3 regions of the Nocardia asteroides genome follow, and region 3 is predicted to be linked to each of the others. Evidence: riboswitches for the same ligand, from Rfam matches in the RefSeq annotation. Region 3 holds a riboswitch; each other region holds the start of a gene.

Region 1 (9,402 bases), 750 kb from region 3:
CGGCTGCGCAAGCTGGGCTAGGCATCCAGCTCGAGCCGATCCATCGTCGCCGCGAGTTCGGTGAGCGCGGCGACGATCTCGGCGAACCGCTCGGCGCCGAGCTCGGCGGCGAGCCGGTGCGCCACCCGCGCGTGCTGCGGGCTGATCCGGCGCACCGCCGCCAGCCCCTCGTCGGTGACGGCGACCAGCTTGGCGCGCCGGTGCGCCGGATTCTCCCGGTACTCGGCGAGCCCCTTGCCGACCAGCAGGTCGGCGATGCGCTGCACGCTCTGCCTGGTGATCCCCATCGCGCGCGCGATGCCCGCCACCGGGAGCGGCTCGGGCAGCACCGCGCCGAGCACCTGCCACCAGGCGGCGGTGAGCCCGGCCGGGGCGGCGAGCTTCTCGGCGACCGCCAAAAAGCGGCCGTTCAACGCGAACGAGGTGACGGCCGCGGTGCTGAACAGCTCCTGCTCGGTCACGCCCCGTGCTCCGCGAGCACGGCGTAGGCGCTCGGGTCGCGCTCGGCGAAGAGCCGGAACCAGGCGTCGAGCACCTGCGGCTCGTAGACGTCGAGCGCCGCGAAGATCTGGTGCGCGAAGTGGAACGGCGCGAGCGAGGTCGCGGTGATCACGTTGCCGTCGGTGACCGCGGGCTCGTTCCGATAGTGCGCGCTGCCCGCGTAGCCGCTGGACGCGAGGTAGCCGGGGTCGTTGCTGGTGTGCGCCCTGGTGTCGAGCAGCCCGGCCCTGGCGAGCCCGAAGGTGGCGCCGCAGATGGCCGCGACCGGGCGCCCGGCGTCGAGGAAGTCGCGGGCGAGTTCGGCGAAGCCCGCCAGCTCGTCGCCCTGATCCCAGAGGTTCGCCCCCGGCAGGATGAGCGCCGCCGCCCGGTCGAGATCGACCTCGGCCAGATCGACGTCGGGCAGGACGCGCATGCCGCCGCCGGTGGTCACCGGCTCGGTACCGCGGCCGACCGTGCGCACCGCGAGCGAGCCCGGCTCGCGCTGCAGCTCGGGGTTGTTGAGGTAGGCGATGGCGGCCCCGACCTCCCAGTCGGCCAGGGTGTCGTAGACCGCCGTGTACACGATGCGAGGTTCCGAAGTCATGACAGCATCCTGTCAAACTTGACAGTATGCTGTCAATAGCTCAGCCCAGCGCGTGGTCCAGGTCCGCGATCAGGTCCTCGACGTCCTCCAGGCCGACCGAGATGCGGACGACGCCGTCGGTGAGCCCGATCCCGGCCCGCCCCTCCGCGCCCATCGCCCGGTGCGTGGTGGTGGCCGGGTGTGTGATCAGCGTCTTGGCGTCGCCGAGGTTGTTCGAGATGTCGACCACCCGCAGCCGGTTCAGCACCTCGAAGGCGCGCTTCTTGCCCTCGCCGTCGCCGGCGGCGAGCTCGAAGGTGACCACGGTGCCGCCGCCGCTCATCTGCGCGGTGGCGAGCTCGTGCTGCGGGTGCGTCTCCAGGAACGGGTAGCGCACCCAGCCGACCGCCGGGTGGCCCTCCAGGAAGCGGGCGACCTTGAGCGCCGACTCGGTGGAGTGCTTCACCCGCAGCGGCATGGTCTCCAGCCCCTTGAGCAGGGTCCAGGCATTGAACGGGCTGAGCGCGGGGCCGGTGTGCCGCATGAGCGTCTTCACCGGGCCGTCGATGTACTCCCGGTCGCCGAGGATGGCGCCGCCGAGCACCCGGCCCTGGCCGTCGATGTGCTTGGTGCCGGAGTAGACCACCACGTCGGCGCCGAGCTCGAGGCTGCGCTGCAGCAGCGGGGTGGCGAAGACATTGTCCAGCACCACCTTCGCGCCCGCCGCGTGCGCGAGCTCGCTCACCCGCCGCACGTCGACCAGGTTCTGCATGGGGTTGGCCGGGGTCTCGAAGAAGACCGCCTGGGTCGGCACCGAGAGCGCCTGCTCCCACTGGTCCAGGTCCTCGCCGTCGACGAAGACGGTCTGCACGCCCCAGCGCGGCAGGATCTCGTTGGCCACCACGAAGCAGGAGCCGAAGAGGCTGCGCGCGGCGACCAGCCGGTCGCCCGCCTTCAGCAGCGCGCCGAGCGCGGTGAAGACCGCCGCCATGCCGCTCGCGGTGGCGAAACACGCCTCCGCGCCGTCGATCAGCCGCATCCGCTCCTCGAAGACGGCGACCGTCGGGTTGCCGTAGCGGGAGTAGACGAAGTGCTCGACATCGCCGGTGAAGGCGGCCTCGGCCGCCTCGGCGCTCTCGTAGACGAAGCCGGAGGTGAGGTAGAGCGCCTCGGAGGTCTCCTCGAACCCCGAGCGGCGCAGCCCGCCGCGCACGCCGAGCGTGGCCGGGCCGACATTCTCCGGCAGCGGCCGCTCGAAGGAGCCGCCGGTGATCACGACTGCCGCCAGGGCAGGCCGTCGGCGCGCCAGCCCGCGGTGCCGCGGCGGCCTGCGCCGTCCAGCGGGCCCTCGAAGCCGTCGATCACGTTGTAGGAGGGGGCGATTCCGGCGCCGGTCGCCAGGGCGGCGGCGTTCGCCGAGCGCTGGCCGGAGCGGCACAGGAACACGACGGGCGCCTCCGGATCACGCCCGGCCAGCGCCTGGTTCAGCTGCTCCAGGAAGGCCGGGTTCGGTGTGCCGGTGCCGTCCACCCACTCGATCAGCGCCGTCGGCCGCTCCACCTCGGCGGTGTCCGGGACCCCGACCCAGCGCCACTCCGCCTCGGTGCGCACGTCGACCAGCACCGCGGACGGATTGTCGCGCAGCAGCTCCCACGCCTGCTTGGGGGTGATGTCACCGGCATAACTCATGTCGAACCTCCTGTGGATCCACGCTTGCCGCACGGGAACGCCGCATACGGCCAGGTCGTCACCCGGAGCACCCCGCCGCGGAGGAGGGTTGCCGACCAGCCGAGCCGGGGCTTGACGCTGGTTCTCATGACCTTGCGATCCGAGATTGCCCCGGGAAAGCGGGTGCTGTCAACACGAGTTCTCCCGCGTCCGGGCGCGTCATCCGCAGACCAGCCAGCGGTCGCCTTCCTTCGCCAGGTTCCAGGTTGCGGTGGCCGTGCGGCCGTCCACCCGCGTGGTCACCGTGATCCGGCCGCGCTCGCCGTCGACCACCGGGTTCGCCAGCTCGGCGACCTCGATATCGGTGCTCGTTTCCGGCCCGCCCAGCTGCTCGGCGAGCGGCGAGGCGGCCTCGTCGAAGCCGGGGCAGGCGGTGCCGGGCGGGGGCACCAGGTCGCTGCGGCCGCGCGCGTCGGCGTAGTTGCGCACCGCGGCCGCCAATTTGTCCGCCTCTGTGACATTTTTCTCAGCGGGCGAGAGCACCCCGGCGATCACGATCCCCACCAGGACCAGCACCGCGAGCAGGCCCGCCGCCACGAACGGCACGATCGATCGGACTTCCGGCTCGTCGCCGCCGGGCTGCTGCTCACTCATCCCTCGATGATCACCGATGACCTGGGCCGTCGGCGCACCGGCCCCGCACGATACGCGCTGCGTACCCGGGTCGCGGACCGAGCGGAGCAGGGCCGATAGAATGGTTGCTTGCGACTCGTGCCGGAGCCGCCGTCCGATGCTCCGGGGAGAATGGGAGCGCGGTTCCGGACCGATCTCAGGTTAGCCTGGGCTAAGTAGACGCCAGATGAACGTATCGACCGAAGGTGCGCGTGAACATGACCGAACAGAGTGAGGCGGCCCGGCCGCTCCGCATTGCGATCGTGGGTGCAGGCCCGGCCGGGATCTATGCCGCCGACGCGCTGATGAAGTCCGACGCGGACGTCTCCATCGATCTGTACGAGCGGATGCCTGCGCCGTTCGGCCTGATCCGCTACGGCGTCGCGCCGGACCACCCGCGGATCAAGGGCATCATCACCGCGCTGCACAAGGTGCTGGACAAGGAGCAGGTGCGGCTGCTCGGCAACATCGACTACGGCACCGACATCACCCTGGACGATCTGCGCCGCTTCTACGACGCCGTGATCTTCTCCACCGGCGCCAACGCCGACCGCGCGCTCACCATCCCCGGCATCGAGCTGGACGGCTCCTACGGCGCCGCCGACTTCGTCTCCTGGTACGACGGCCACCCGGACGTCCCGCGCAGCTGGCCGCTGGAGGCCGAGAAGGTCGCGGTGCTCGGCGTCGGCAACGTCGCGCTGGACATCGCCCGCGTGCTCGCCAAGACCGGCGACGAGCTGCTGCCGACCGAGATCCCGCCGAACGTCTACGAGGGCCTCAAGCAGAACAAGGCCGTCGAGGTGCACGTCTTCGGCCGCCGCGGCCCCGCGCAGGCCAAGTTCACCCCGCTGGAGCTGCGCGAGCTCGACCACTCGCCGACCATCGAGGTCATCGTCGATCCGCAGGACATCGACTACGACGAGGGCTCCGAGGCCGCGCGCAGGCACTCCAAGCAGGTCGACATGGTCGCCAACACGCTGGAGCAGTGGGCCATCCGCGACCAGGGCGACCGCCCGCACAAGCTCTTCCTGCACTTCTTCGAGGCGCCGACCGAGGTGGTCGGCGACGCCGACGGCAAGGTCGTCGGGCTGCGCACCGAGCGCACCCAGCTGGACGGCACCGGCAACGTCAAGGGCACCGGTGAGTACCGCGACTGGGAGGTGCAGGCCGTGTACCGCGCCGTCGGCTACCTGTCGCAGAACGTCACCCAGCTGCCCTTCGACGACCAGGCGGGCACCGTGCCGAACGAGGCGGGCCGCGTCCTGATCGACGAGAACGCCGACGGCCAGGCCCGCTACCTGCCCGGCACCTACGTGACCGGCTGGATCAAGCGCGGCCCGGTCGGCCTGATCGGCCACACCAAGGGCGACGCCAACGAGACCGTCGCCTGCCTGCTCGACGACAGCAAGAACTTCCCGCGCGCCGAGAACCCGGACCCGGCGGCCGTTGTCGAGTTCCTCGAGGGCAAGGGCGTGCCCTACACCACCTGGCAGGGCTGGTACCGCCTGGACGCGCACGAGCGCTCGCTGGGCGAGCCGGAGGGCCGCGAGCGGGTCAAGGTCGTGGAGCGCGAGGACATGCTGCGCGCCAGCGAGCCGAACAAGGTCTAGCCCGCGGCCGGGCGCGACGCCTGCCGGAACGCAGGAGTCCGGCAGGCGACAGCCGCACCCACCTCGAGGCATTCTGTACACGTGTTCGATGCCCACGTCCACATCTTCGACCCGCGGTTCCCGCTGGCCGAGAACGAGGGACACCTGCCCTCCTCCTACACCGTCGCCGACTATCGAAAGCGGATGGCGCGCTTCGACATCAGCGGCGGCGCCGTGGTCAGCGGCTCCTTCCAGGGGACCGACCAGAGCTACCTGAAAGCCGCGCTCGCCGAGCTCGGTTCGGGCTGGGTCGGCGTCACCCGGCTCGACCTGGACGCCTCCGACGGGGAGATCCAGGAGCTGAACAAGATCGGCGTGCGCGCGCTGCGCTTCAATCTGAAACGCGCGGCGGGCGACATCACCCAGCTCACCCAGCAGGCGGTGCGGGCACACGACATCGCGGGCTGGCACGTCGAGCTGTATATCGACGGTCAGATGCTGGCCTCGCTGCAACCCGTCGTCACCAAGCTGCCCGCGCTCTCCGTCGACCACCTCGGCATGTCCGCCGAAGCCGTGCCGTACCTCCTCGACCTGGTCGACCGCGGCGCCCGCGTGAAGGCCACCGGCTTCGGCCGCGTCCAGATGCGCGTCCCCGACACCCTGCGCCGCATCCACGCCGTGAACCCGCAGGCCCTCATGTTCGGCACCGACCTGCCCGGCACCCGCGCGGGCCGCCCCTTCCGCGACTCCGACGTCGACCTGCTCTGCGACGTCGTCGGCACCGACATGCACGCCGTCCTGGAAGACAACGCCCGCGCCTTCTACAAACTCCCGCCCCGCCGCCGCCCCGCGGGCTCCGACCCCCGCCCCGGCCGCTGGCAGGCCGTTCCCGAGGACCCGCCGACCCTCCCCCTGCGCCGCGACCAGCTCGACCCCAACGCCACACTCCCCCTACCGGTCATCGAGTAGCAGGCTCAGGCCACGAACGCCCCGATCACCCACACCCCGGTAGCGAGCAGCGCCCCGAACAGCTCGATCAGAATCGACAGCCCAACGCCCTTCAACGCGTGCCCCGTCGACCTGCGCGCCTGCTCCTCGTCGGGCAGCCGCTGCCACTCCGACAGGTACACCCCCAGCACGAACCCGAGCACCAGCCCGATCACCGGCACCACGAAGAACCCGACGATCCCGAGCACCGCCCCGATCAGCAACGTCCGGTTCGGCACCCCCGCCGCCTTGATGTTCTTCCCCGGCCACGTGTACTTCACCACGCCCGAGATCACCAGCAGCACAGTCGCTATCGCCAGAACCGTCCACGCCGTCGCCCCGCCGGTCAGGAACGCCCAGACGGCGATCGCTCCGAAGATCAGGATCACACCCGGCATGATCGGCACGATGATGCCGACGAGTCCCACCAGGATCACCAGTCCGACCAGGACCTCGCCCCATACGCTCACGGGGGCATTGTCGCCGATGTCCGGGTCGAGTGCAGCACCTACCGGAGTATGGTGATAAGTATGGCGACCAAGAAGATCACCGTCACCATCCCGGAGGAGCTCCTGGACGAGGTCCGTGCGGAGATCGCCGAACGCGGCCTGTCGGCGTACATCACCGAGGCGGTTCGAGCGCAACGGGATCGCGACCTCATCGGCGAGTTGGCGGACTGGCTGGAGCAGGAGCACGGAGCCGTCACCGCCGAGGAAGCCGCGATAGCCGACCGGGAACTCGACGACCTGCACGCCGAGCACATCCGCCGCCGGGCGGCCCAGGGCGGCCAGGGCGCCGCGTGACACCCACCCGCCGACTCCAGCCGATACCGCAGACCTTCGTCCTCGACAGCGAGGCACTGGCGCTGGCCGTCCGCGGCGACCGCGCCATGCTGGCCCGCCTGGCCAATGCGCGCGACGGCCACGTCGACGTGATCACCTCCCCGATGACGCTCATCGAGGCACACGATCCCCGAACTCCCGCTGCGCGATGGAACTGGGTGGTCTCCAGGATGCGGGTCGCCACGATCGGTAAGGACGAGGCGCGGGCGGCCCGCGAACTGCTCACCGCCGCCGGGCTGCACGGGCACAAATACGCGATCGACGCCGTGCTGGCGGTGGTCGCCATGCAACAGCCGGGGTTCGTCACCGTCTTCACCTCGGACGTCGACGATCTGGAGCGACTGCTGCCACCCACCGTGCTCGTCCGTAAGGTCTGATCGCACCACCCCGGCAGGGGCGCATAGACCCGCAACCCCTTGTTGTCATACTGTCAATACGAACGGCTGCGACGACGAACCGAGGTAGGGCGTGAGCACAGAAACCACCGGCAAGCAGGGCCCGCTCGCGGGCATCAAGGTGATCGAACTGGCCGGGATCGGCCCGGGCCCGCACGCGGCACTGCTGCTCGCCGACCTCGGCGCCGACGTGGTGCGCGTGCAGCGCCCCCACCAGCTGCCCGGGCACATGGAGCGCCCGCAGTGGCGCGGCCGCACGATCGTGGAGGCCAACCTCAAGGATCCTGCCGACATCGCGAAGGTGCTCGACTTGGTCGAGAAGGCCGACGTGCTGATCGAGGGCTTCCGGCCGGGCGTCACCGAGCGCATGGGCCTCGGCCCGGACGATGTGCTGGCCCGCAACCCGCGCGTCGTCTACGGCCGGATGACCGGCTGGGGCCAGCACGGCCCGCTCGCGGACCGCGCCGGCCACGACATCAACTACATCTCCATCACCGGCGTGCTGCACGCCATCGGCCGCAAGGGTGAGCGCCCGGTGCCGCCGCTGAACCTGGCGGGCGACTTCGGCGGCGGCTCGATGTACCTGGTCTTCGGCATCCTGGCCGCGCTGGTCGAGCGGCAGAGCTCCGGTAAGGGTCAGGTCATCGACGCGGCCATGGTGGACGGCGCGATCTCGCTCTCGCACATGATCTGGGGCATGCGCGGCGTCGGGCTGTGGTCGGAGGAGCGCGGCACCAACCTGCTCGACACCGGCATGGCGTTCTACGACACCTACGAGACCTCCGACGGCAAGTACATGGCCGTCGGCGCGATCGAGCCCCAGTTCTACGCCGAGCTGCTGAAGGGGTTGGAGATCGACCCCGCCGGGCTCCCGCACCAGATCGACCCGAACGGGCAGGACGAGCTCAGGAAGCTCTTCACCGAGAAGTTCAAGTCCAAGACCCGCGACGAGTGGGCCGCGGTCTTCGAGGGCACCGACGCCTGCACCAGCCCGGTGCTCACCTTCACCGAGGCCGAGCAGAACCCGCACCTGGTGGCGCGGAACAGCCTGGTCGACATCGACGGGGTGGTGCAGCACGCGCCCGCGCCGCGGTTCTCGCGGACGCCGCCCGAGGTGCCGAGTGCGCCGCCCACCGAGGCGACGCCGATCGACAAGGTCTGGGCGGAGTAGGTTCTCGACCGGTGGTGCGGGCGTGTCCGCGCCACCGGTTATCGTTCCCGCTGTGGCACAACCGAATACGTACGCGCTGTACGCGTGGGGCAACTTCATCCGGGAGACCGAACTGGACCGGCTCGGCGGCTGGCTCGCGCCCGATGTACTCAACGGCACACTGAGCTTCGAGAATCCGTTCCTGGTGTTCCACGACGATCTCGCCCTCCGCGTGGACGCGAGCCGGAGCTGGTATCTGGTCGATGGCGACTATGTCCTCGGGCGTGACGTCGCCTCGCCCGGAGACGATTGGCGGATCGGCTATCTGCGTCTCGCCACAGACGGCACCGAGGATGCGGCGCTGCGCTGGATCAATGGCATCGAGGAGGGTGCGGAGCTCGACCGCGTCGACAGCGCGGACGGTGGGGTCGGACCGCTCGGCGAGGTCGTCGCGGTGTGGGAAGATCCGCACGGGCAGTGGGATCTGGCGATGGTGAAGCAGTAGAACCGGCGACCGCCCGCCCCGGCTGGTGCCGAGGCGGGCAGTGTGACCGAATGCCGCCGCCGGCGTATTACCTGCTGGCCCAGATCACCTGGCAGCCGTTGCCGGTGGCGGTGACGCGGGCACTGATGCCCTGCTTGTTCAGCTCCGCGGCACGCCGGTCACACTGGGACTTGTTCGAGTAGTTCTCGGTCTCCACCCGTCCCACCGGCTTCTCCGCGTGCGCGACGGCGCCCCCGAAGATCCCGAAGGCCATGGCGACCGCTGCCGCGGCAGCCATCCTCGACCGTGCTTTCATGTTTCCTCCCCTGTCGAATCTCCTCGTCAGCCGCGGGCTGCGCGGCCTGACAGGAATCCTGGCCCACCCGCGCGGTGCCGCCAAGGAGGCACTTTGTCGTCCGCTCGGCACATGGAGGTAACCGCCCAGGTAGCCACCGGCGCCGGCGCGGTGTTCGCTGCCGGTGCGCGGTCAGTAGGTCAATGGCTGGAGAGGGTCGGCGGCGCGCGGGGTGAGGGCTTCGTAGGCGCTGG
Region 2 (9,402 bases), 700 kb from region 3:
TGGCACCTACCGGCAGCTCCACACGACACCGCTCGCCGCGGCCGTGCGGTCGGCCCGCGAAACGGGCCGGTTGACCGACGCCGAGGCGTCCCGCCTGGCGCGGCTGCTGACCGGCGAGCCTGAGCCGGCCCCGGCGTCGGCACCGCCTGTCCCCGGCTCCGCGCACCGGGGGGATACGCCGGAGGCGCGCGCGTACGCCGCGGCGGTGCGGGACGAGATCGCCGCCGGACAGCCGCACGCCGCGCTCGCCCTCGTCGCGCGGGTGGATCGCGAGCCGGGAACCCTGTGGTCCGTCCAGGCCGCCTACCGCGCGGGCAGCGGCGGCCGCGAGCTCGTCGCCGACCTGCGCGCCGCGCTCCCCGGGGAGCACGACTTCATCGACTACGTCTTCGCCCTGCCACCGGCGCCGCGCACCAACCCGGCCCCGGTCCTGGAGGACACGGCGATGGACTGGATCCGAGCGCTCGACACCGCGCCGGGGGCCACCGATGTCGGCTCCGCCGCGCGCGCCGACCGGATGGCGACGGCGCTGATCCGGCTCGGCACCCACCCCCGCGTGTTCGTGGTCGCCGCCGAGGGGATGCGGGCCCCGACCACGCCGCCGGATCCCTCCGGCCGCAACGCGCCCGACGGGCGCTCCGTCCCCCTCGATCGGTACGTCGGCACCCTGGTGCACACCGTCGAGGACGGCATCGCCGCCTGGCAGGTCTTCGACCCCGCCCTGAGCAGGCTGCCGCTGCTGCTCGACGAGTTGCTGGCGTACCTGGGCGCACCGGGCGATGCCGAGATCACCGAGTACACCGTCGCGGAGACCCTTGCCGGGCTCCAGGGCGACCTCCGGCGCTGAGGAGCGCCTACCCGAGGAGGACGGGCGCGGAGTTCACAGGGTGAAGTCGGCGGCGGCGCGGGTCTTCCGATCGCGGAAGCGCTCCGCGAAGCCGATGGCGTAGCGGGACGGCGGAACGGAGGACGAGGACTGCTCGATCACACCGTCGTCCGCGATGTAGAACAGGGCGCGGCCGATCGCGATCTCGCCGGGCCCGGTCGGCGCGAAGACCATCCAGCCCACGCTCAGCCGCTCCGCGACCAGCTGGTCGACGGGGTAGTCGGAGGTGTCGACCCCGAGACCGAGTATGTGTTCGCGCACCAGGGCGATCGCGCGGTCCCGCGGCAGCTCGTCCGGGATCTCCAGCACCAGGCCGGCCAGCGACAGCTGGTACAGCGCCCCGTCGAGGTCGTCGGAGGGGTTGTCGAACAGGGCGGCCAGCGTCCCGCGGGACACCACGCCGGACTCCGCGGCGGCCACCAGGTTCGCCGCGGCCGCGCGTTGCCGATCGCTCGGGTCGGCGCTCACCACCCCGCAGACCACATCGACGGCGGTCTCCGCCGTCCACACGCCGGGGACGGCGGTGGTGAGCCGGTCCGCGGGCGCCGAGGCGCCGCGGAACCAGCTGTCCCGCTCCCACCAGTAGCAGAACGACAGCACGCCGCGCGCGGCCCGCGGATTGAGCACCTGGTCGGCCACCCACCCCGGGGCACCGGCGTAGAGCTCCGGCATGGGCTCGCCGCCGTTGTAGGCGGCATCGAGCTCGGGAGCCTCCCACACCCCGCCGGACAGCACCGCGCGACCGCCAGGCAACACGTACAGCGTGGCGCCGCCGCGGGAAGCGCCATCGAAGACGCCGAGCGCGGGCAGGATTCGCGGCCCCCACGCCGAGCCGACGGCGACGAAGGCCGCCGCGATCACCGCCCAGCGCGCCCAGAGCACGGGCAGCGCGGGGAAATCCGCGATGGAGCGCACCGGCGCGACACCGGCCTCCCGATCAGCCCGCGCCTGCGCCTCCGCCAGCCGCGGGGACCGGCGCTGCCGGTCGGCGTGGCCGACGTAGGCCGCCAGCCAGACCGGCACCCGGCGGCGCGGGAAGGCCCGCAGATCGGCCAGGTACGCCTCCGGGATCAGCAGCTGATCGTCGGGGAAGGGCTCGTCGCCGTAGTCGTAGTCGACCTCGAGCCGCAGCGCGGTGTCGAGCTGCAGCACCATCCGCCACCACGGGCCGTCACCGAGCTCGGCCGAGACCGCGCGCTGGCGCTCGGCCAGTTCGATGATCTCCGCGGCGGGCTCCAGCCGGGCCACCGCCTCGGCATCCCCGTGGTACAGCGTGTAGGCCACCCCGCCCGCGACCGTGACGGCGAAGTGCGCCTCCAGCCGCTGCCACCCCTCCGGGCCCGCGGCGGCGAGCGCCCTGGCGATCTCCTGCGCGAGTTCGGTCGCCTGCCGCTCGATCGCGACCGCGGCATCGTCCGGGGGCGGATCACCCGCCGGGGGGACGCCGGTGCCGGGCGGCGCCTGCGGCTCCGCGGCGGCGGCCGCACCCAGCTTGAGCGCGATATCCGGAGTGGCGGCGGGATCGGGCTGCGGACTGTTCATTCCGTGCGATCTCCTTCGCCGTCCGACCGAGAGCTGCGCGACCGGCGAACGCACAGGCCGCCGAAATCCAGTATGCGGGAGGGATGTTCACTGTGCGTTAAACCGTCGTTAAATGGACCGGCACCGGTATCGGAGCAGCCCCGTTGCCCGGCACAGTGAATGCAGGACAGCGATACCCGCAGGCAACGCGAGGGAGCCAGCGCAATGAGCCAGTCAGTGGAGATCGACCCCGATGGAGTGCGCCGGGCCGCGGCCGGATTCGAGGAGGTCGCGAACACCACCCAGCACATCCTGGACACCCTCAGCCATGCCTGTTCCAGCAAGGGCGAGCCGTGGGGCGACGACAAGGCGGGCAATCAGTTCGCCGAGGGCGAGAAGGGGTACAGGGTGAACCGGGACGGCGTCTTCGACACCCTGTCCCAGCTCGTCGGCGTCTTCCAGGCCAACGCCACCAACCTGCGCGACGCGGCGCTCACCTTCGAGGTGAACGAAGAGCAGGTGGCAGGCGGCCGGTAGCACCGGACCGGCCCCCGCCCCGCGCGCAGCGGAACGGGGGCCGGTCGGGGACGGGATCAGCGCAGCGCGCGCGCCAGGTTGACGTCGAGCGCGCCGAGGAACTCCTCGGTGCTGAGGTACCCCTGGTCGCCGCCGACCAGCGCGGCGAGGTCCTTGGTCATCTGACCGCCCTCGACCGTCTTGATGACGACGTCCTCCAGCGTCTGCGCGAAGCCGATCACCTCGGGGGTGTTGTCCAGCTTGCCGCGGTGCTCGAGCCCGCGGGTCCAGGCGAAGATCGACGCGATCGGGTTGGTCGACGTCGGCTTGCCCTGCTGGTGCTGGCGGAAGTGCCTGGTGACGGTGCCGTGCGCGGCCTCGGCCTCACAGGTCTGGCCGTCCGGGGTGAGCAGCACCGAGGTCATCAGCCCGAGCGAGCCGAAGCCCTGCGCGACGGTGTCGGACTGCACGTCGCCGTCGTAGTTCTTGCAGGCCCAGACGTAGCCGCCCTCCCACTTCATGGAGGAGGCGACCATGTCGTCGATCAGCCGGTGCTCGTAGGTGAGCCCGGCGGCGTCGAACTGGCTCTTGAACTCGGCGTCGAACACCTCCTGGAAGGTGTCCTTGAACATGCCGTCGTACGCCTTGAGGATGGTGTTCTTGGTCGACATGTAGACCGGGTAGTTCTGCTGCAGGCCGTAGTTGAACGAGGCCCGCGCGAAGTCCTCGATGGACTTCTTGAAGTTGTACATGCCCATGACGACGCCGCCGTCCTCCGGCATCTTCACGACCTCGTGCACGATCGGCTCGCTGCCGTCCTCCGGGGTGAAGGTGAGCGTGACGGTGCCCGCCTCGAACACCTTGAAGTCGGTGGCGCGGTACTGGTCACCGAAGGCGTGGCGGCCGATGATGATCGGCTTGGTCCAGCCCGGCACCAGCCGCGGGACGTTGGAGATGATGATCGGCGCGCGGAAGATCGTGCCGCCGAGAATGTTGCGGATGGTGCCGTTCGGCGACCGCCACATCTTCTTCAGCCCGAATTCCTCGACCCGCGCCTCGTCCGGGGTGATCGTGGCGCACTTGACACCGACGCCGTGCCGCTTGATCGCCTCGGCGGCGTCCACGGTGACCTGGTCATCGGTCTTGTCGCGGTACTCGATGCCGAGGTCGTAGTACTCGAGGTTCACGTCGAGGTACGGGTGGACCAGCTTGTCCTTGATGAACTGCCAGATGATCCGTGTCATCTCGTCGCCGTCGAGCTCTACGACGGTGCCTTCAACCTTGATCTTGGACATGGATCTTCGTGTCCTCCTAGGGTGTGTGCCCTCATTGCACGGCCAGGCGAACACGCTTGTGAGCGGACCCCAGCTGTCCAACAGACAACGTCTATGTCCCGCTTGGTCGGCGAGACCCTGTGGTGCAAACAAGACAAGCGTACTGCTGCCCGACCTCGCATTGCACGGCGAGGGTCGCCCCTTCGGGCACCCCGGCTCGTTACCCGCGAGTAGCTCCGGCGTGACCGAGGACACGCCCCTTGCGCACCGTTCGAGCGTACGACGAGGGGCACGCGTGGCGCAGCACCCACCCACTCGGAAAGGTCCGCGAACCCCTGTGACCGCATTCACAACGGTCACCTGTGGATAACTCCACGCCGGGGTTCGATCGGCAGACCCCGGTCCGGTTACGATGTGGAACAGGTCATGAGTGCCAGCGCGAAGCCCCGGCTCGCTGGCCGGCAACCCTCCAGCAGCGGCGGGGTGCTCCGGGTGATGACCCGGCTCCCGACGGCCGGGAGCAAGCGCGCTCTTCTGGAGGTAACACGTGACCGAGACGACCGATCCCACCGCGAACTGGTCCTTCGAGACCAAGCAGGTGCACGCGGGTCAGGCTCCCGACGGCAGCACCAGCGCCCGCGCCCTGCCGATCTACCAGACCACGTCGTACACCTTCCGGGACACCGCGCACGCCGCGGCGCTCTTCGGCCTCGCCGAGCCGGGCAACATCTACACCCGGATCATGAACCCCACCCAGGACGTGGTGGAGCAGCGGATCGCGGCCCTGGAGGGCGGCGTCGCGGCGCTGGTCGTCGCCTCGGGCCAGGCGGCCGAGACCTTCGCCATCCTGAACCTGGCGAACGCCGGTGATCACATCGTCTCCAGCCCGCACCTCTACGGCGGCACCTACAACCTCTTGCACTACACCCTGCCCAAACTGGGCATCACCGTCTCCTTCGTGGCCGACCCGGACGACCTCGAGCAGTGGCGCGGCGCCGTCCGGCCGAACACCAAGGCGTTCTACGGCGAGACCATCGCCAACCCGAGCAGCGCCATCCTCGACCTGCCCGGCATCTCCGCCGTCGCGCACGAGGCGGGCGTCCCGCTGATCGTGGACAACACGGTGGCCACCCCGTACCTGCTGCGGCCGCTGGAGCACGGCGCCGACATCGTCGTGCACTCGGCAACCAAGTACCTGGGCGGCCACGGCGCCGCCATCGCCGGGGCGATCGTCGACGGCGGCACCTTCGACTGGACCGGAAAGACCGAATCCGGCGAGGATCGCTTCCCCGGCTTCACCACCCCGGACCCCAGCTACCACGGAGCAGTCTTCGCCGAGCTCGGCGCGCCCGCCTTCGCGCTCAAGGCGCGGGTGCAGCTGCTGCGCGACCTCGGCTCCGCGGTCTCGCCGTTCAACGCCTTCCTGATCAGCCAGGGCATCGAGACGCTGAGCCTGCGCATGGAGCGGCACGTGCAGAACGCGCAGGCGGTCGCCGAGTTCCTCGCGACGCACCCGGCGGTCACCTCGGTCGCCTACGCCGGGCTGCCCACCTCGCCCTGGTACGAGCGCGGCAGGCAGCTGACGCCGAAGGGCGCGGGCGCGGTGATCGCCTTCGAGCTGAAGGGCGGCGTCGAGGCGGGCAAGAAGTTCGTCGACGCGCTGACACTGCACAGCCACGTCGCCAATATCGGCGACGTGCGCTCGCTGGTGATCCACCCGGCCTCCACCACGCACTCCCAGCTCACCCCCGACGAGCAGGCGAGCTCCGGCGTCACGCCGGGGCTGGTCCGGCTCGCCGTCGGCATCGAGGGGCTGCAGGACATCCTGGCCGACCTGCGCGCGGGCTTCGACGCGGCGTCGTGACCGTGAGTACCGCACCGGGCACCGCCCTGCTACCGCCGCCGGACGGCACCTCCGGCGTGCTCGCGGTGGGCGACATCAAGCTGGAGAACGGCGCGGTCGTCCCCGATGTGCGGCTCGCCGTGCAGCGCTGGGGCGAACTCTCCCCCGCGCTGGACAACGTGATCCTGGTCGAGCACGCGCTGACCGGCGACGCGCACGTCGCGGCCGCCCCGGACAACCCGGCGCCGGGCTGGTGGGCGGGCATGGTCGGCCCCGGCGCCCCGCTGGACACCGACGAGTGGTGCGTGATCGCCACCAATGTGCTCGGTGGCTGCAAGGGAAGCACGGGCCCGTCGTCGCCCGCACCCGACGGAAGGCCGTGGGGCAGCCGGTTCCCGGACATCTCCATCCGGGACCAGGTGACCGCCGAGATCGCGCTCGCCGACCTGCTCGGCATCGAGCGGCTGGCCGCCGCGATCGGCGGCTCCATGGGCGGCATGCGGGTGCTGGAGTGGATGGTCGGCCATCCGGAGCGGGTGAGCGCGGCGCTGGTCCTCGCCGTCGGCGCGCGCGCCACCGCCGACCAGATCGGCACCCAGACCACCCAGATCGCCGCCATCGTCGGCGATCCGGCCTGGCAGGGCGGCGATTACCACGGCACCGGCAGCGCTCCGGTGACCGGGCTCGCCGTCGCCCGCCGGATCGCGCACCTCAGCTACCGCACCGAGGCCGAGCTGGACTACCGCTTCGAGAACCTGCCGCAGGACGGCGAGGATCCGTGGGACGGCGGCAGGTACGCGGTGCAGAGCTACCTGGAGCACCAGGCGGAGAAGCTGGTCGCGCGGTTCGACGCCGCCACCTACGTGCTGCTCTCCGAGGCCATGAACCGGCACGACGTCGGCCGCGGCCGCGGCGGGGTCGCGGCGGCGCTCGGCTCGACCCCGGTGCCGTGCGTGGTCGGCGGGGTCGACTCGGACCGGCTCTACCCGCTGCGCACCCAGCGCGAACTGGCCGGGCTGCTGCCCGGCTGCACCGGGCTGGACATCATCCACTCCAGGGACGGCCACGACGGTTTCCTCACCGAGGCCGAGCAGATCTCGGTTCTGCTGGCCCGCACCGCCGAGCTGGCGCGGGCGAACCGCTAACCGACGCCGAGCGTGTTGATGGTGGCGGCGAGGAAGACGATGGTGCTGCCGAGCAGGCTCAGCGCCGCCACGTCGAACGGCTTGCCGCGCACCGCGAGCAGCCCCACCCGCACCGTCGGCAGGCACAGCCGGAAAACGGCGGCGAGCAGCGCCGCGCTGCCGAAGATGAAGGCGCCGCGGCGCCAGCGATCGGAGGCGACGAAGACGATCGCCACCAGCACGACCAGCCCGACGACCACCATCGGCAGGTGACAGCGCAGGAACTGCGCACCCCAGCTGCCGCCTCCGGATTCGCGCCGCGCCACGGTCGGGTCTGTCACGCCTGCGATTGTGACAGACCCGGCTGGTGCAGCCCGAATCGCACGCCCTGGTCGTCGCGGCAGAAGGCGAAGCGGCCGAAGCCCGGTGTTTCCGGGCCGGGATCGTCGGCCTCGCCGCCCAGTTCGCGGACCTTCCGCGCCGCGGCCTCGATGTCATCGACTCGGAAGAAGAGTTCGATTCGGCGATCCTCGTCGCCGTTGTGCGCGCCGCCGCGGACGCCGCCGGTTTCCAGCCACGCCGGGCCGCCGGGCTTCGTCTCGTGGGTCTTCCAGCCGAAAAGGCGCTCGTAGAACGCGCGGGCGCGGATGGCGTCGGGGACGCCGATCTCGAAAAAGCTCGGTTCACCGGTCATGAATGGTTCCCTCCGTTCAGGTGGTTCGCCCGACCCTAGGCGCGCGGCGCGGCTCCGGTCTTGAAGGAATGTTCACTCGCGCGGCGCGGGTGAACCCTGGTCGGCGGCCCACGTACCCGGCGGGCGGCCGGCGAACTCGCGGAAGTCACGGGTGAAGTGGGCCTGGTCGGCGTAGCCGCAGGAGAGGGCGATCGCGGCCAGCGGCCGCGGGTCCGGCGCACGGAGCAGGGCGGCGGCCCGGCCGAAGCGGATCACCCTGGCCGCCGCCTTCGGCGTGAGCCCGACCTGGGCGCGGAACCGGCGCGCCAGCCGGGCCCGGCTCCAGCCGATCTCGGTGCGGATCGCGGCGATCGGCGCCGTGCCGCCGGTGCGCCGCAGGGTGTACCAGGCGTAGGAGACCTCGGGGTCCGGCTCCCGGCCATCCGCCGCGGCCCGGCCGAACAGCGCGTCCAGCACGGCGAATCTGCTCGCTGAATCATGCTGTGCCGCAATCCTGTCCGACAGCTCGCCGCCTTCCCTGCCGAACAGCTCGCCCAATCCGACCGCCCGATCCGCCAGTTCGGACACATTCCCCGCCATCCGGTACAGCCCGAGCGGCGTCAGCCGCACCTCAACACAGTGCTGCACCCCGGCGTGCTCGGTCCGCGTCGGCCCCAGGCTCGGCCCGGCCACGAATGCCCGCCAGGTGCGCGACACCGCGGGCTCCGCCACATCGGCGACGACCAGCGGATCGGCGAACTCGACCACCAGCACCGCCCCGGCATTCGCCGGCTCGTACCGCACAACGGGCCCACCGGCCCGCTCGCTGAACTCGGCGTACTCGCCGACCAGCCCGGCGAGCGCCGGATGCGGCGGTGCCGCGACCGACTCCGAGGAGCTCACGCCCATAGCCCCCATCCTGCGCCATGCCTCGGTCCGCCGCAGCGGCGATCCCGACGTCCGAACTCTCCGGCCCGCCGTGATCTGAGAGGATTCGCCCTTGTGTTTCATCTGATGTTCCACGAACCGTGCATTCCGCCGAACACCGGCAATGCGATCCGCCTGGTCGCGGGGACCGGGTGTGAGCTGCATCTGATCGAGCCGCTGGGGTTCGACCTGTCGGAGGCGAAGCTGCGCAGGGCGGGGCTGGATTACCACGATCTGGCTTCGGTGCGGGTGCATGCCGATCTGGAGACGGCGTTCGCGGTGATCCGGCCGGAGCGGGTGTTCGCGTTCAGTACGCAGGGGGAGGTGCGGTATACGGATGTCGCCTACCAGCCGGGGGACGTGCTGCTGTTCGGGACCGAGCCGACGGGGTTGCCGGAGGAGGTGCTCGCCGATCCGCGGGTGACGGCGCGGGTGCGGATTCCGCTGGTGCCGGGGCGGCGGTCGATGAATCTGTCGAATGCGGCGGCGGTGACGGTGTACGAGGCGTGGCGGCAGCAGGGGTTTTCCGGCGGGGTCTAGCGCTGGTGGCCGGTGAGGCGGTCGCGGGCGTCCGACCAGGACAGGGGGAGCTGGTCCGGCGTCGCCGGGGAGGTGATGAAGCCCGGTGCGCCCACCCG
Region 3 (9,402 bases):
AAGCCGTGACTACCGCTACCCGCAGCCGGCTCGGAGTGCTCGCGCCGCTGGCCGTCGCGGGCGCCGGGATCGGCGCGGCCGTGCTGCTGCATGTGCGCGATCCGCACGTCGAAGGCTCCTACGGGCTGTGCCCGGTCTACGCGCTCACCGGGTGGTACTGCCCGGGCTGCGGCGGCCTGCGCGGCACGCACCTGCTCACCGAAGGCGACCTGTTCGGCTCGCTGCACAGCAATATTTTGGTGCTGCCGCTGGTGCTCGCCTTCGTGCTGTGGGTCGCCGACTGGACTCGCCGGGCCTGGCGCGGCGACGCGGTGCGGGCGCCGGGGCTGGAGAAGTGGATGCTCTGGGCGTTCCTCGGGGTGATGACGGTCTACACGGTGCTGCGCAACTCGCCGTGGGGCGGCTGGCTCACCCCGGTCTAGATTCGCGGCCGCCACGCAGGGAACGCCGGGGGTATGAGTGACACGCTGAAATCCCGGATCAGGGAGAAGTTGGAGCGCCAGCTCACCGAGGACGGCATCCCCGACCCGGAGCACGACGACACCAGGCAAAACGCGGTCCGCACCGACCTCATCGAGCTCGACGCCGTGGCCGACGACGACCCGCTGGTCGAGGAGCTCGCCGCCCGCTACCTGGCGCCCTGAACCCCGCTGAGCGGCGGCAGCTGGGGGAGCGGCGCGCTGTGCAGCCAGGACTCCCAGAGCGGGCGCAGCGGGAGCGTGGTGTAGTGCCCGGCCAGGTCGGTGAACTCCTCGGTGATCACCGAGGAGTGCCGGTAGCGGGTGGTCCACTCGCGCAGCAGCGCGAAGAAGGCGCGGTCGCCGAGCTCGAGCCGGAGTGCGTGCAGCGTCAGCGCGCCGCGCTTGTAGACCCGGTCGTCGAACATCCGGGCCGCGCCGGGGTCGCCGACGACGATGTCCAGCGGCTGCCTGGCCAGGTTGTGCCGCGCGGCGCGGGCCATCCGGTCGGCGCCGGGGCCGCCGCTCTCCTCGGACCAGAGCCACTCCGCGTAGCAGGCGAAGCCCTCGTGCAGCCAGATGTCGCGCCACTGCCGGATGGTGACGCTGTTGCCGAACCACTGGTGCGCGAGCTCGTGCGCCACCAGCCGCTCGGCGCTGCGCCTGCCGTCGCAGTGGTTGGCGCCGAAGATCGAGATGCCCTGCGCCTCGATCGGGATCTCCAGTTCGTCGTCGGTGACGACGACGGTGTAGCCGGCGAACGGGTAGGGGCCGAAGCGCTCGGTGAACAGCTCCATCATCCGCGGCTGCCTGGCGAAGTCGTGCTCGAAGGCGGCGCGCAGCCGGGTCGGCACGACGGCGTCCATGGGGACGGCGGCGTGCGCGGGGCCGATCCGGTGCCTGCGGTAGTGCCCGATCTGGATGGTGGCCAGGTACCCGGCCATCGGCTCGGGCTGCTCGTAGACCCAGGTGGTCTGGCTGGCCTTGGTCTGCTTGCCGACCAGGGCGCCGTTGGCGAGCGCGTAGTACGGCGAGTCGGTGGTGATCGCGATGCGGTAGCTGGCCTTGGAGCTCGGGTGGTCGTCGCAGGGGAACCAGGAGGCGGCGCCGTTCGGCTGGCTGGCGACCAGCGCGCCCTCGGTGAGCTCCTCCCAGCCGACCTCGCCCCACGGCCCGCGCACCGGCCGCGGGGTACCGCCGTACTGCACGGTGATGGTGAGCGCGCCGCCCGCCGGGATCTTCTGCTGCGGGGTGACGACGAGCTTGTTGTGCTGGTGCACGTAGCGCGCGGCCTTGACGCCGTTGACGAGGACCTTGGTCACCCGCATGGCCTGCGCGAGGTCGAGCGCGAAGCGGTCGCGGACCTCGGTGGTGACCGCGGTGAGCACGGCCCGGCCGGTGAGCCGGTTGCCGGCCACCCGGTAGCCGAGCTCCAGTTCGTACCGGGAGACGCGGTATCCCCGGTTGCCGTTCTGCGGGAGGTACTCGTCGATGGGGGCGTCGAAGAACTTGCCGCCCATCACACCGTCCCTGGATCGTTCAGGTACCAGGGGGCGATCGGGTTGCCCCACCAGCGGGTGGAGGCGGGGACGGTGTCGCCGCGCATGACCAGCGAGGCCGGGCCGATGGTGGCTCCCGCGCCGATGGTGGCGGCTGGCAGCGCGACGCAGTGCGGGCCGAGGGTGGCGCCGTCCTCGAGCACGACGGTGTCCATCGCCATGATCCGATCGTGGAACAGGTGGGTCTGCACCACGCACCCCCGCTCCACCGTCGCGCCGTCACCGAGCGTCACCAAATCGGCCTCCGGCAGCCAATAGGACTCGCACCATACTCCGCGGCCGATCGTGGCACCGAGTCCGCGCAGCCACAGGATCATCACCGGTGTACCCGTCGCGGCCCGGGCGAACCAGGGCGCGGCGACGGTCTCCACGAAGGTGTCGGAGACCTCGTTGCGCCAGACGAAGGAGCTCCACAGCGGGTGCTCGTCACGGCTGATCCGGCCGACCAGCAGCCACTTGGCCAGCACCGCGATGCCGCCTGCCACCGCGCCGGCGATCATCAGCACGATGCCGCTGAGCAGCGCGGTCACCAGGTGTCCCGCGGTGCGGGCCAGCGCGGCGAGGCCGAAGAACACGCCGAGCCCGATGCCGAAGGTGACGAGCACCGGGATCAACCGGCAGGTCTCCACGGCGGCGCGGGCCAGCCGCAGCCGCGGCGGCGGGTCGAAGGTGCGGGTGGTGTCGGAGTTCTCGGCGGCCCGGCGCAGCCGCACCGGCGGGCTGCCAAGCCAGGACGACCCGGCCTTCGCCTTCGACGGCGCCGCGGAGAGCACCGCGACCAGGCTGTTCTTCGGCACCCGGCGGCCCGGCGCGGTCATCCCCGAGTTGCCGAGGAAGGCGCGCTTGCCGACCTTCGCCTCGCCGATGCGCAGCCAGCCGCCGCCCAGCTCGTAACCGGCGATCATGGTGTCGTCGGCGAGGAAGGCGCCGTCCGCGACGGTGGTGAACTTGGGCAGCAGCAGCACCGTCGACGCCTCGACGCTCTTGCCGATCTTCGCGCCGAGCAGCCGCAGCCAGATCGGGGTGAGCAGGCTGGCGTAGAGCGGGAAGAGGAAGGTGCGCGCGCCGTCCAGCAGCCGCTCGGTGGACCAGGCCTGCCAGCCGACCCGGCTGCGCACCGGGTGGTACCCCTCGGTCAGCCCGATGGCGAGCAGCCGCACCGCGACGATCGTGATCGCCGCGTAGACGCCGAGGCTGAGCAGCACGGCCGGCGGCAGCAGCAGGAAGGCGCGCATCGCGCCCTGGCCCAGTGTGGTGGTGTCGCGGATCATCCAGGCCAGGAAGAGCCCGCCCGCGGCGAGGCCGATGATCGGCACCGCGGCGAGCCCCATCGAGGTGACGCCGAAGATGGCGACCCAGTGCGGCGCCCGGTCCGGGCGCTGCGTGGGCCAGCGGTGCCTGGCCTTGCCGACCTTGCCCGCGGGCGACCCCGCCCACTCCTGTCCGGCCTTGACCTTTCCGGCCACGGCGGAGCCGGGCGCCACCTCGGCGCCGCGGCCGACCTTGCTACCCGGCAGCAATACCGAGCGGGAGCCGACGACCGCGCCCGCGCCGACCACGATCGGGCCGATGTGCACGACGTCGCCGTCGATCCAGTACCCGGCCAGATCCACCTCGGGCTCGACGCTGCAGCCCTCGCCGAGCTCGAGCATGCCGGTGACCGGCGGCAGGCTGTGCAGGTCGACGCCGCGGCCGATCTTCGCGCCGAGCGCGCGGGCGAACGGGATCATCCACGGCGCACCGGAGAGATTCTCCGCGCCGGAGGCCTCGGAGAGCCGGACCGCGGCCCAGAGCCGCAGGTGCACCGAGCCGCCGCGCGGGTAGCTGCCCGGCCGCAGCCCGGCGAGCAGCGTGCGCGCCCCGGCCACGCAGAGCGCCATCCGGCCGGGCGGGGAGATGAAGAGCGCGAACGCGATCAGCGTCCACCACCAGGAGAGCGCGGGCAGCCACGGCAGCGAGCCGGACCACGCCGCCACATTGCCGACGATGGCGACCCAGGTCAGCCACTGCAGCCCGGTCAGCGTGGTGAGCGGGACGGTCGCGAGCACCTGGGCGAGCTGCGCCCGCCGCGGGGTCGGGCGGACCGTGCGGTCGACGACGGCGACCGCGGGCGTGCTCTGGTCGAGCAGCTCGGCCATCGCGCCGAGCCGGGGGTGGTCGTAGATATCGGCGACGGCGACCGTCGGGTAGCGCTCGCGCAACGCGGTGACCAGCTGTGCCGCCGCCAGCGAGCCGCCGCCCAGATCGAAGAAGTCGACGTCGGGACCGGTGATCTCGGCGCCGAGGATGGAGTCCCAGATCCCGGCGATCCAGAGCGCGGTGCCGGTGAGCTCGTTCTCCGGGTCGTCCTCGGCGGCGTTCGGCAGCGGCCACGGCAGGGCGTCGCGGTCGACCTTGCCCGAGGTCCTGGTCGGCATGTCGTCGACGATGGCGAGCCGGGGCACCAGCGGGGCGGGCAGCTGCCCGGCCAGCGCGGCGCGGGCGGCGCGCAGGTCGTAGTCGGTGTCCGGGCCGGTCAGGTAGCCGATCAGGACCTTGTTGCCCGCCTTGGTGGTGCGGATGGCGGCGGCCGCGCCGGTGACGCCGGGCAGGTGCTGCAGCGCGTTGTCGATCTCGCCGAGCTCGATCCGCCTGCCGCCCAGCTTGATCTGGTCGTCGGCGCGGCCGAGGAAGACCAGGCCGGCGCGGTCGTTGCGCACGAGATCGCCGCTGCGGTAGGCGCGGTCCCAGCCGAGCGCAGGCAGCGGGGCGTACTTCTCCGCGTCCTTGGCCGGGTCCAGGTAGCGGGCCAGGCCGACGCCGCCGATCACCAGCTCGCCGGTCTCGCCCTCCGGCACCGGCTCGCCATCGGCGTTCACCACCACCAGGTCCCAGCCGTCCAGCGGGAGCCCGATGCGCACCGGCGGCTCACCGGTCAGCCTGGCCGCGCAGGCGACGACGGTGGCCTCGGTGGGGCCGTAGGTGTTCCACACCTCGCGCTCGGTGTCGCGGGCGAGCCGCTCGGCCAGCTCCGGCGGCACCGCCTCGCCGCCGAAGATGAGCATCCGGACGCCTTCCAGCGCCTCCGCGGGCCAGGTGGCGGCCAGCGTCGGGACGGTGGAGACCACGGTGATGCCGCGCCGCATGAGCCACGGGCCCAGGTCGGCGCCGGTGCGCACGAGGTCGCGCGGGGCCGGGACCAGGCAGGCGCCGTTGCGCCAGGCCAGCCACATCTCCTCGCAGGAGGCGTCGAAGGCGACCGAGAGCCCGGCCAGCACCCGGTCGCCGGGGGCGATCGGGTCGTCCGGCAGGAAGAGGTTGTGCTCGGCGTCGACGAAGGCGGCGGCATTGCGGTGCGTCACCGCGACGCCCTTGGGGGTGCCGGTGGAGCCGGAGGTGAAGATGATCCAGGCGTCGTCGTCGGGGGTGGGCAGGTCGGCCCAGCCGCTGTCGTCGGCGGGCGCCTCGGCGGCATCGCGGGTTCCGGGCAGGATGCCGTCGGCGGTGACGATCACCGCCACCTTCGCCTCGCCGAAGACCAGCCTCGCGCGCTCCTCCGGGTCGTCCGCGTCCACCGGGACGTAGGCCGCGCCGCCGTAGAGCACCGCGAGAATGGTGACGTACAGCTCTCGATTGCCAGAAGGTAGCCGAATGCCGACGCGGTCTCCGCGACGCACCCCGGCCTTGGCGAGCCGGTTCATCGCCGCCTCGATCTCGACCACGAGTTCCAGGTAGCTGAGCACCGTCTCGCCGTCGTCGATGGCGGCGGCGTCCGGGAATTCCTGGGCGGTAGCGGTGACGATGTCGACGAGCGTGCGCGGGGGCGCGGCGAGCGCGCCGCGGCGCAGCGGGTCGGGGAGCGTGGCGGTACCGGGCGGCGCCGAGCCGGGGGCAGCGGAATCGAGTTCCTCCGGATGGAGCTGTGGTCGGACCATGACGTCCCCACCACCTTTCATCGATGTGCCCACACTTCCCGCTCGTTCTGCCATGTTCGGGTTACCAGCGGGCGAACCCGCTGGCGACCGGTTGTTCACGGTACTCGGCCGGACGGGCATTTGCGCTGGTCGAGCGGGTGCGTCGCTGTTCATCCGGCGTTCACCCGGCGACTCCTGCCTGGTGGGGTGCGCGCCGCGGGCGGGCTGTGATCTTCGCCGGAGCCGCCCTTGACAACCCGGGCGCGGCTTTGTCAGTCTCTTCGGCAGGTCATGAGTACCAGCGTTCAGCCCCGGCTTGCTGGTCGGCAACCCTCCTCCGCGGCGGGGTGCTCCGGGTGACGACCGGGCCGTCGTCCGACCGGACGCGGCAAGCGCGGACTCGGCACTTCTGATGTTGCGGGTCCCCGAACGTTGGGATGACGTGATGACCGCTGTTCTGGAACCGACCTGTGCCCCGCTCGCGGCGACCTCCGGTGACGACCTCGCCGTCCCGCTCGTGCAGGGCGGCACCGTCGGCTACGCGAACTTCGACTACGCCGCGAGCGCCCCCGCCATCGCCGCGGTGACCGACCGGGTCTCGGCGCTGCTGCCGTACTACGCCAGCGTGCACCGCGGCGCAGGCTACGCCTCCCGGGTCTCCACCGACTGCTACGAGAGCGCGCGCGGCACCGTCGGCGCCTTCTTCGACGCCGCCGACGACCAGGTCACGGTCTTCACCCGCGGGACAACCGACTCGCTGAACCTGCTGGCGGGCTGCGTGCAGGGCGACACCGTTGTGCTCGACATCGAGCACCACGCCAACCTCCTGCCCTGGCTCGCGGGCGGGCGCCGGGTGGTGACCGCGGCCGACACCGTCGCCGAGACGCTGCGCGGGCTCGTCGCCGAGCTGTGCCGCGAGCCCGCCGCGCTGCTCGCCGTCACCGGCGCCTCCAACGTCACCGGGGAGCTGCTCCCGCTGCGCGAGCTGGCCGAGATCGCGCACAGCTGCGGGGCGCGGCTGCTGGTGGACGCGGCGCAGCTGGCGCCGCACCGGCGGATCTCGCTGCGCGACACCGGGATCGACTACCTGGTGTGCTCGGGGCACAAGCTCTACGCGCCGTTCGGGGCCGGGGTGCTGGTCGGGCGGCGGGACTGGCTGGACACGGCCGAGCCGTACCTGGCCGGGGGCGGGGCCGTTCGCTCCGTCTCGGTGACCGGGACCGAGTGGGCTCCGGCGCCGCAGCGGCACGAGGGCGGGTCGCCGAACGTGCTCGGGGCTGCGGCGCTCGCCGCGGCGTGCGAGGCGCTCGCCGCGATTCCCGAGGAGCGGTTCGTCGCGCACGAGCGGGCGCTGACCGAGCGGCTGCGCGCCGGGCTGGCCGGGGTGCCCGGGGTCGCGCAGCCGCGGATCTTCACCGACAGCGGCGAGGGGGTGGGGATCGTGGCGTTCACGGTGGAGGGGTTCGCGCCGGGGCACGTCGCCGCGTACCTCTCCGCGGAGCACGGGATCGGGGTCCGCGACGGGCGTTTCTGCGCGCACCCGCTGCTCGAGCGGCTCGGCCTGCCCGCCGCGCTGCGGGCCAGCGTCGGGGTGGGGACGACCGTGGAGCACGTGGACCGGCTGATCTCGGCGCTGCACGCGCTGGTGCGCGGGGAGTCCGCGTGGTCCTACGCCGCCGAGGGCGGGGCATGGAGCCCGGTCCCGGAGACCCGTCCGCTCGGCGCCGATGCCCTCGGCACCGCGCCCTGCGCCGGATTCTGACCCCGGTACCGGGCGCGCTCAGCCCAGTTCGGTGGGCTGGTGGTAGCGGCCGTCGTAATAGAGGAGCGGCGCGGCGGGCGACGCGCCCCGCGTCTCGTCGTGGACGTGGGTGACGAGCCCGGCGACGAAGGTGTGGTCCCCGATGTCGAACCGCTGGTGCACCACCGCGCGCAACCGGAGCGGGGTCTCGTGCAGCACCGGCTCCCCGGACTCCAGCTCGGACCAGAGCGCCGGATCGGCGAACCGCTCCGCGGCGCTGCGCGAGAACCGCTGCGCCAGCTCCCGCTGATGCGCCCCGAGGAAGTGGATCACCACCGACTCGGCGGCGAGCAGCGCCGCCAGGCTGGACGAGGTGTGCGCGATATTGAACGACACCAGCGGCGGGTCGAGCGAGAGCGAGGCGAACGAGGTGGCGGTGAAGCCGACGGGGCCGTGCGCGGCCCGCAGCGTCACGATGGTGACGCCCGCCGGGTAGTGCCGCATGGAGGCGCGGTACTGCTCAGCGGTGATGCCGTCGGAACTGAGTGCACTCACAGCAACGAACGTACGCGGTTCAGCCCATGTCGACCGGCTGTCCGGCGGTGATCCGCACCAGCTCGGTGAACGAGGTGCGGAACAGCGTGCCCGGATGCCCGCCCGCCGCCCACAGCTGCGGGTGCGCGGCGAGCGCGGTGTCCACCCAGGTGGAGAGGTTCGCCGGGTGCCCGAGCGGGGCGACCCCGCCCGCGGGCTGCCCGGTGACCTCCCGCGTCAGCGCCTCGGGGGCCGGGGTGAGCGCGCCCTCCAGCCGCTCCGCGGTGCGCGCCAGGTGCACCCGGCGCGCACCGGCGACCAGGAGCAGCACCGGTTCGTCGTCCAGCAGGAAGACCTGGGCCTCGACGATGGCGCCCGGGTCGACGCCGAGTGCGCGCGCGGCGTCCTCGGCGGTATCGATGGGTTCGGGCCGGGTCAGGATCACGCCGTGATGCCCCCGCGAGATCAGGGTGTCGGAGACCCGGATCGCGCCCGGCGGCAGGCTCGACTTGCGCATGCGACCAGGGTAGGGCCGCAACCCCGCTCCGGGGTCGCGGTTCGGCTGCCGCGCAGTCTCGATGCGGCAGTTGACGATCCGCGCTCAGTACTCGGGGTAGCCGCACTCGGGGCCGAGCATCCGCTCGATCCGCGCCGAAACGATCTTGGCGAGCGTCGTCACCGTGTGATCGCCGCAGGCCTCGTGCAGGACGGAGTCGAAGGCGCGCTCCAGGTCGCCGGGGGAGAGCGCGAGCAGCTCCAGCTCGACGGCATTGTGCAGGTCGTCGTGGTCCCGGTAGGGCCGCCCCGCGCTGATCCGCGCCGCCCAGGTGACGCAGCAGCAGCACTCGAAGAGCGCGTGCACGGCGCGGCCGTTCGGCATGGCGTTGAAGCGGTCGAGCCCGATTCCCTGATGCATCAGCATGGCGACCTCCGAGGGGCGAGATGACCATCATCGGCTCCGCTTCACTGCCCGCACCAGCACCGGAGCCTGAAATTAGCACAAGCTTTACAAGCCGGGGCAGCACCTCGATACGCTGTACAAATGACTGATTGGCAGGCCTTCACGGTCGAGACGAAGGACCAGGTCGCCCAGGTGACGCTCACCGGGCCGGGCAAGGGCAACGCCATGGGCCCGGATTTCTGGCGGGAACTCCCGGAGATCTTCGACGGCCTCGCCGCCGACCCCGAGGTCCGCGCCATCGTGCTGACCGGCTCCG

What was found. Region 3 has a riboswitch for S-adenosylmethionine ahead of LTT61_RS20225 (aminotransferase class V-fold PLP-dependent enzyme). Riboswitches for the same ligand answer to the same signal wherever they lie in the genome.
Region 1: linked by a shared signal. The riboswitch ahead of LTT61_RS16765 (rhodanese-like domain-containing protein) and the one ahead of LTT61_RS20225 (aminotransferase class V-fold PLP-dependent enzyme) in region 3 are both predicted to bind S-adenosylmethionine.
Region 2: linked by a shared signal. The riboswitch ahead of LTT61_RS23135 (bifunctional o-acetylhomoserine/o-acetylserine sulfhydrylase) and the one ahead of LTT61_RS20225 (aminotransferase class V-fold PLP-dependent enzyme) in region 3 are both predicted to bind S-adenosylmethionine.

The regions. Positions count from the first base shown of each region.
Region 1 covers NZ_CP089214.1:3,514,162-3,523,563, forward strand. Annotated here, with positions in the region: gene fgd (glucose-6-phosphate dehydrogenase (coenzyme-F420)) at 1-21, shown strand, start outside; gene LTT61_RS16750 (MarR family winged helix-turn-helix transcriptional regulator) at 18-461, opposite strand; gene LTT61_RS16755 (DJ-1/PfpI family protein) at 458-1,087, opposite strand; gene LTT61_RS16760 (O-succinylhomoserine sulfhydrylase) at 1,128-2,342, opposite strand; gene LTT61_RS16765 (rhodanese-like domain-containing protein) at 2,339-2,755, opposite strand; SAM riboswitch class IV at 2,771-2,887, opposite strand; gene LTT61_RS16770 (hypothetical protein) at 2,954-3,388, opposite strand; gene LTT61_RS16775 (FAD-dependent oxidoreductase) at 3,625-5,016, shown strand; gene LTT61_RS16780 (amidohydrolase family protein) at 5,098-5,964, shown strand; gene LTT61_RS16785 (DUF456 domain-containing protein) at 5,970-6,452, opposite strand; gene LTT61_RS16790 (ribbon-helix-helix domain-containing protein) at 6,513-6,785, shown strand; gene LTT61_RS16795 (DNA-binding protein) at 6,782-7,201, shown strand; gene LTT61_RS16800 (CaiB/BaiF CoA transferase family protein) at 7,293-8,390, shown strand; gene LTT61_RS16805 (hypothetical protein) at 8,443-8,874, shown strand; gene LTT61_RS16810 (hypothetical protein) at 8,942-9,169, opposite strand; gene LTT61_RS16815 (PLP-dependent aminotransferase family protein) at 9,341-9,402, opposite strand, start outside.
Region 2 covers NZ_CP089214.1:4,964,209-4,973,610, reverse strand. Annotated here, with positions in the region: gene LTT61_RS32705 (ADP-ribosyltransferase) at 1-847, shown strand, start outside; gene LTT61_RS23150 (hypothetical protein) at 881-2,428, opposite strand; gene LTT61_RS23145 (hypothetical protein) at 2,633-2,944, shown strand; gene LTT61_RS23140 (NADP-dependent isocitrate dehydrogenase) at 3,001-4,218, opposite strand; SAM riboswitch class IV at 4,620-4,730, shown strand; gene LTT61_RS23135 (bifunctional o-acetylhomoserine/o-acetylserine sulfhydrylase) at 4,745-6,061, shown strand; gene metX (homoserine O-acetyltransferase MetX) at 6,058-7,185, shown strand; gene LTT61_RS23125 (DUF3017 domain-containing protein) at 7,182-7,427, opposite strand; gene LTT61_RS23120 (VOC family protein) at 7,502-7,858, opposite strand; gene LTT61_RS23115 (helix-turn-helix domain-containing protein) at 7,931-8,746, opposite strand; gene LTT61_RS23110 (tRNA (cytidine(34)-2'-O)-methyltransferase) at 8,840-9,304, shown strand; gene LTT61_RS23105 (antibiotic biosynthesis monooxygenase) at 9,301-9,402, opposite strand, start outside.
Region 3 covers NZ_CP089214.1:4,259,837-4,269,238, forward strand. Annotated here, with positions in the region: gene LTT61_RS20205 (DUF2752 domain-containing protein) at 6-422, shown strand; gene LTT61_RS20210 (hypothetical protein) at 456-644, shown strand; gene LTT61_RS20215 (M1 family metallopeptidase) at 629-1,978, opposite strand; gene LTT61_RS20220 (Pls/PosA family non-ribosomal peptide synthetase) at 1,978-5,952, opposite strand; SAM riboswitch class IV at 6,198-6,311, shown strand; gene LTT61_RS20225 (aminotransferase class V-fold PLP-dependent enzyme) at 6,356-7,672, shown strand; gene LTT61_RS20230 (flavin reductase family protein) at 7,691-8,155, opposite strand; gene LTT61_RS20235 (YbaK/EbsC family protein) at 8,226-8,702, opposite strand; gene LTT61_RS32980 (2-oxo-4-hydroxy-4-carboxy-5-ureidoimidazoline decarboxylase) at 8,787-9,107, opposite strand; gene LTT61_RS20245 (crotonase/enoyl-CoA hydratase family protein) at 9,228-9,402, shown strand, end outside.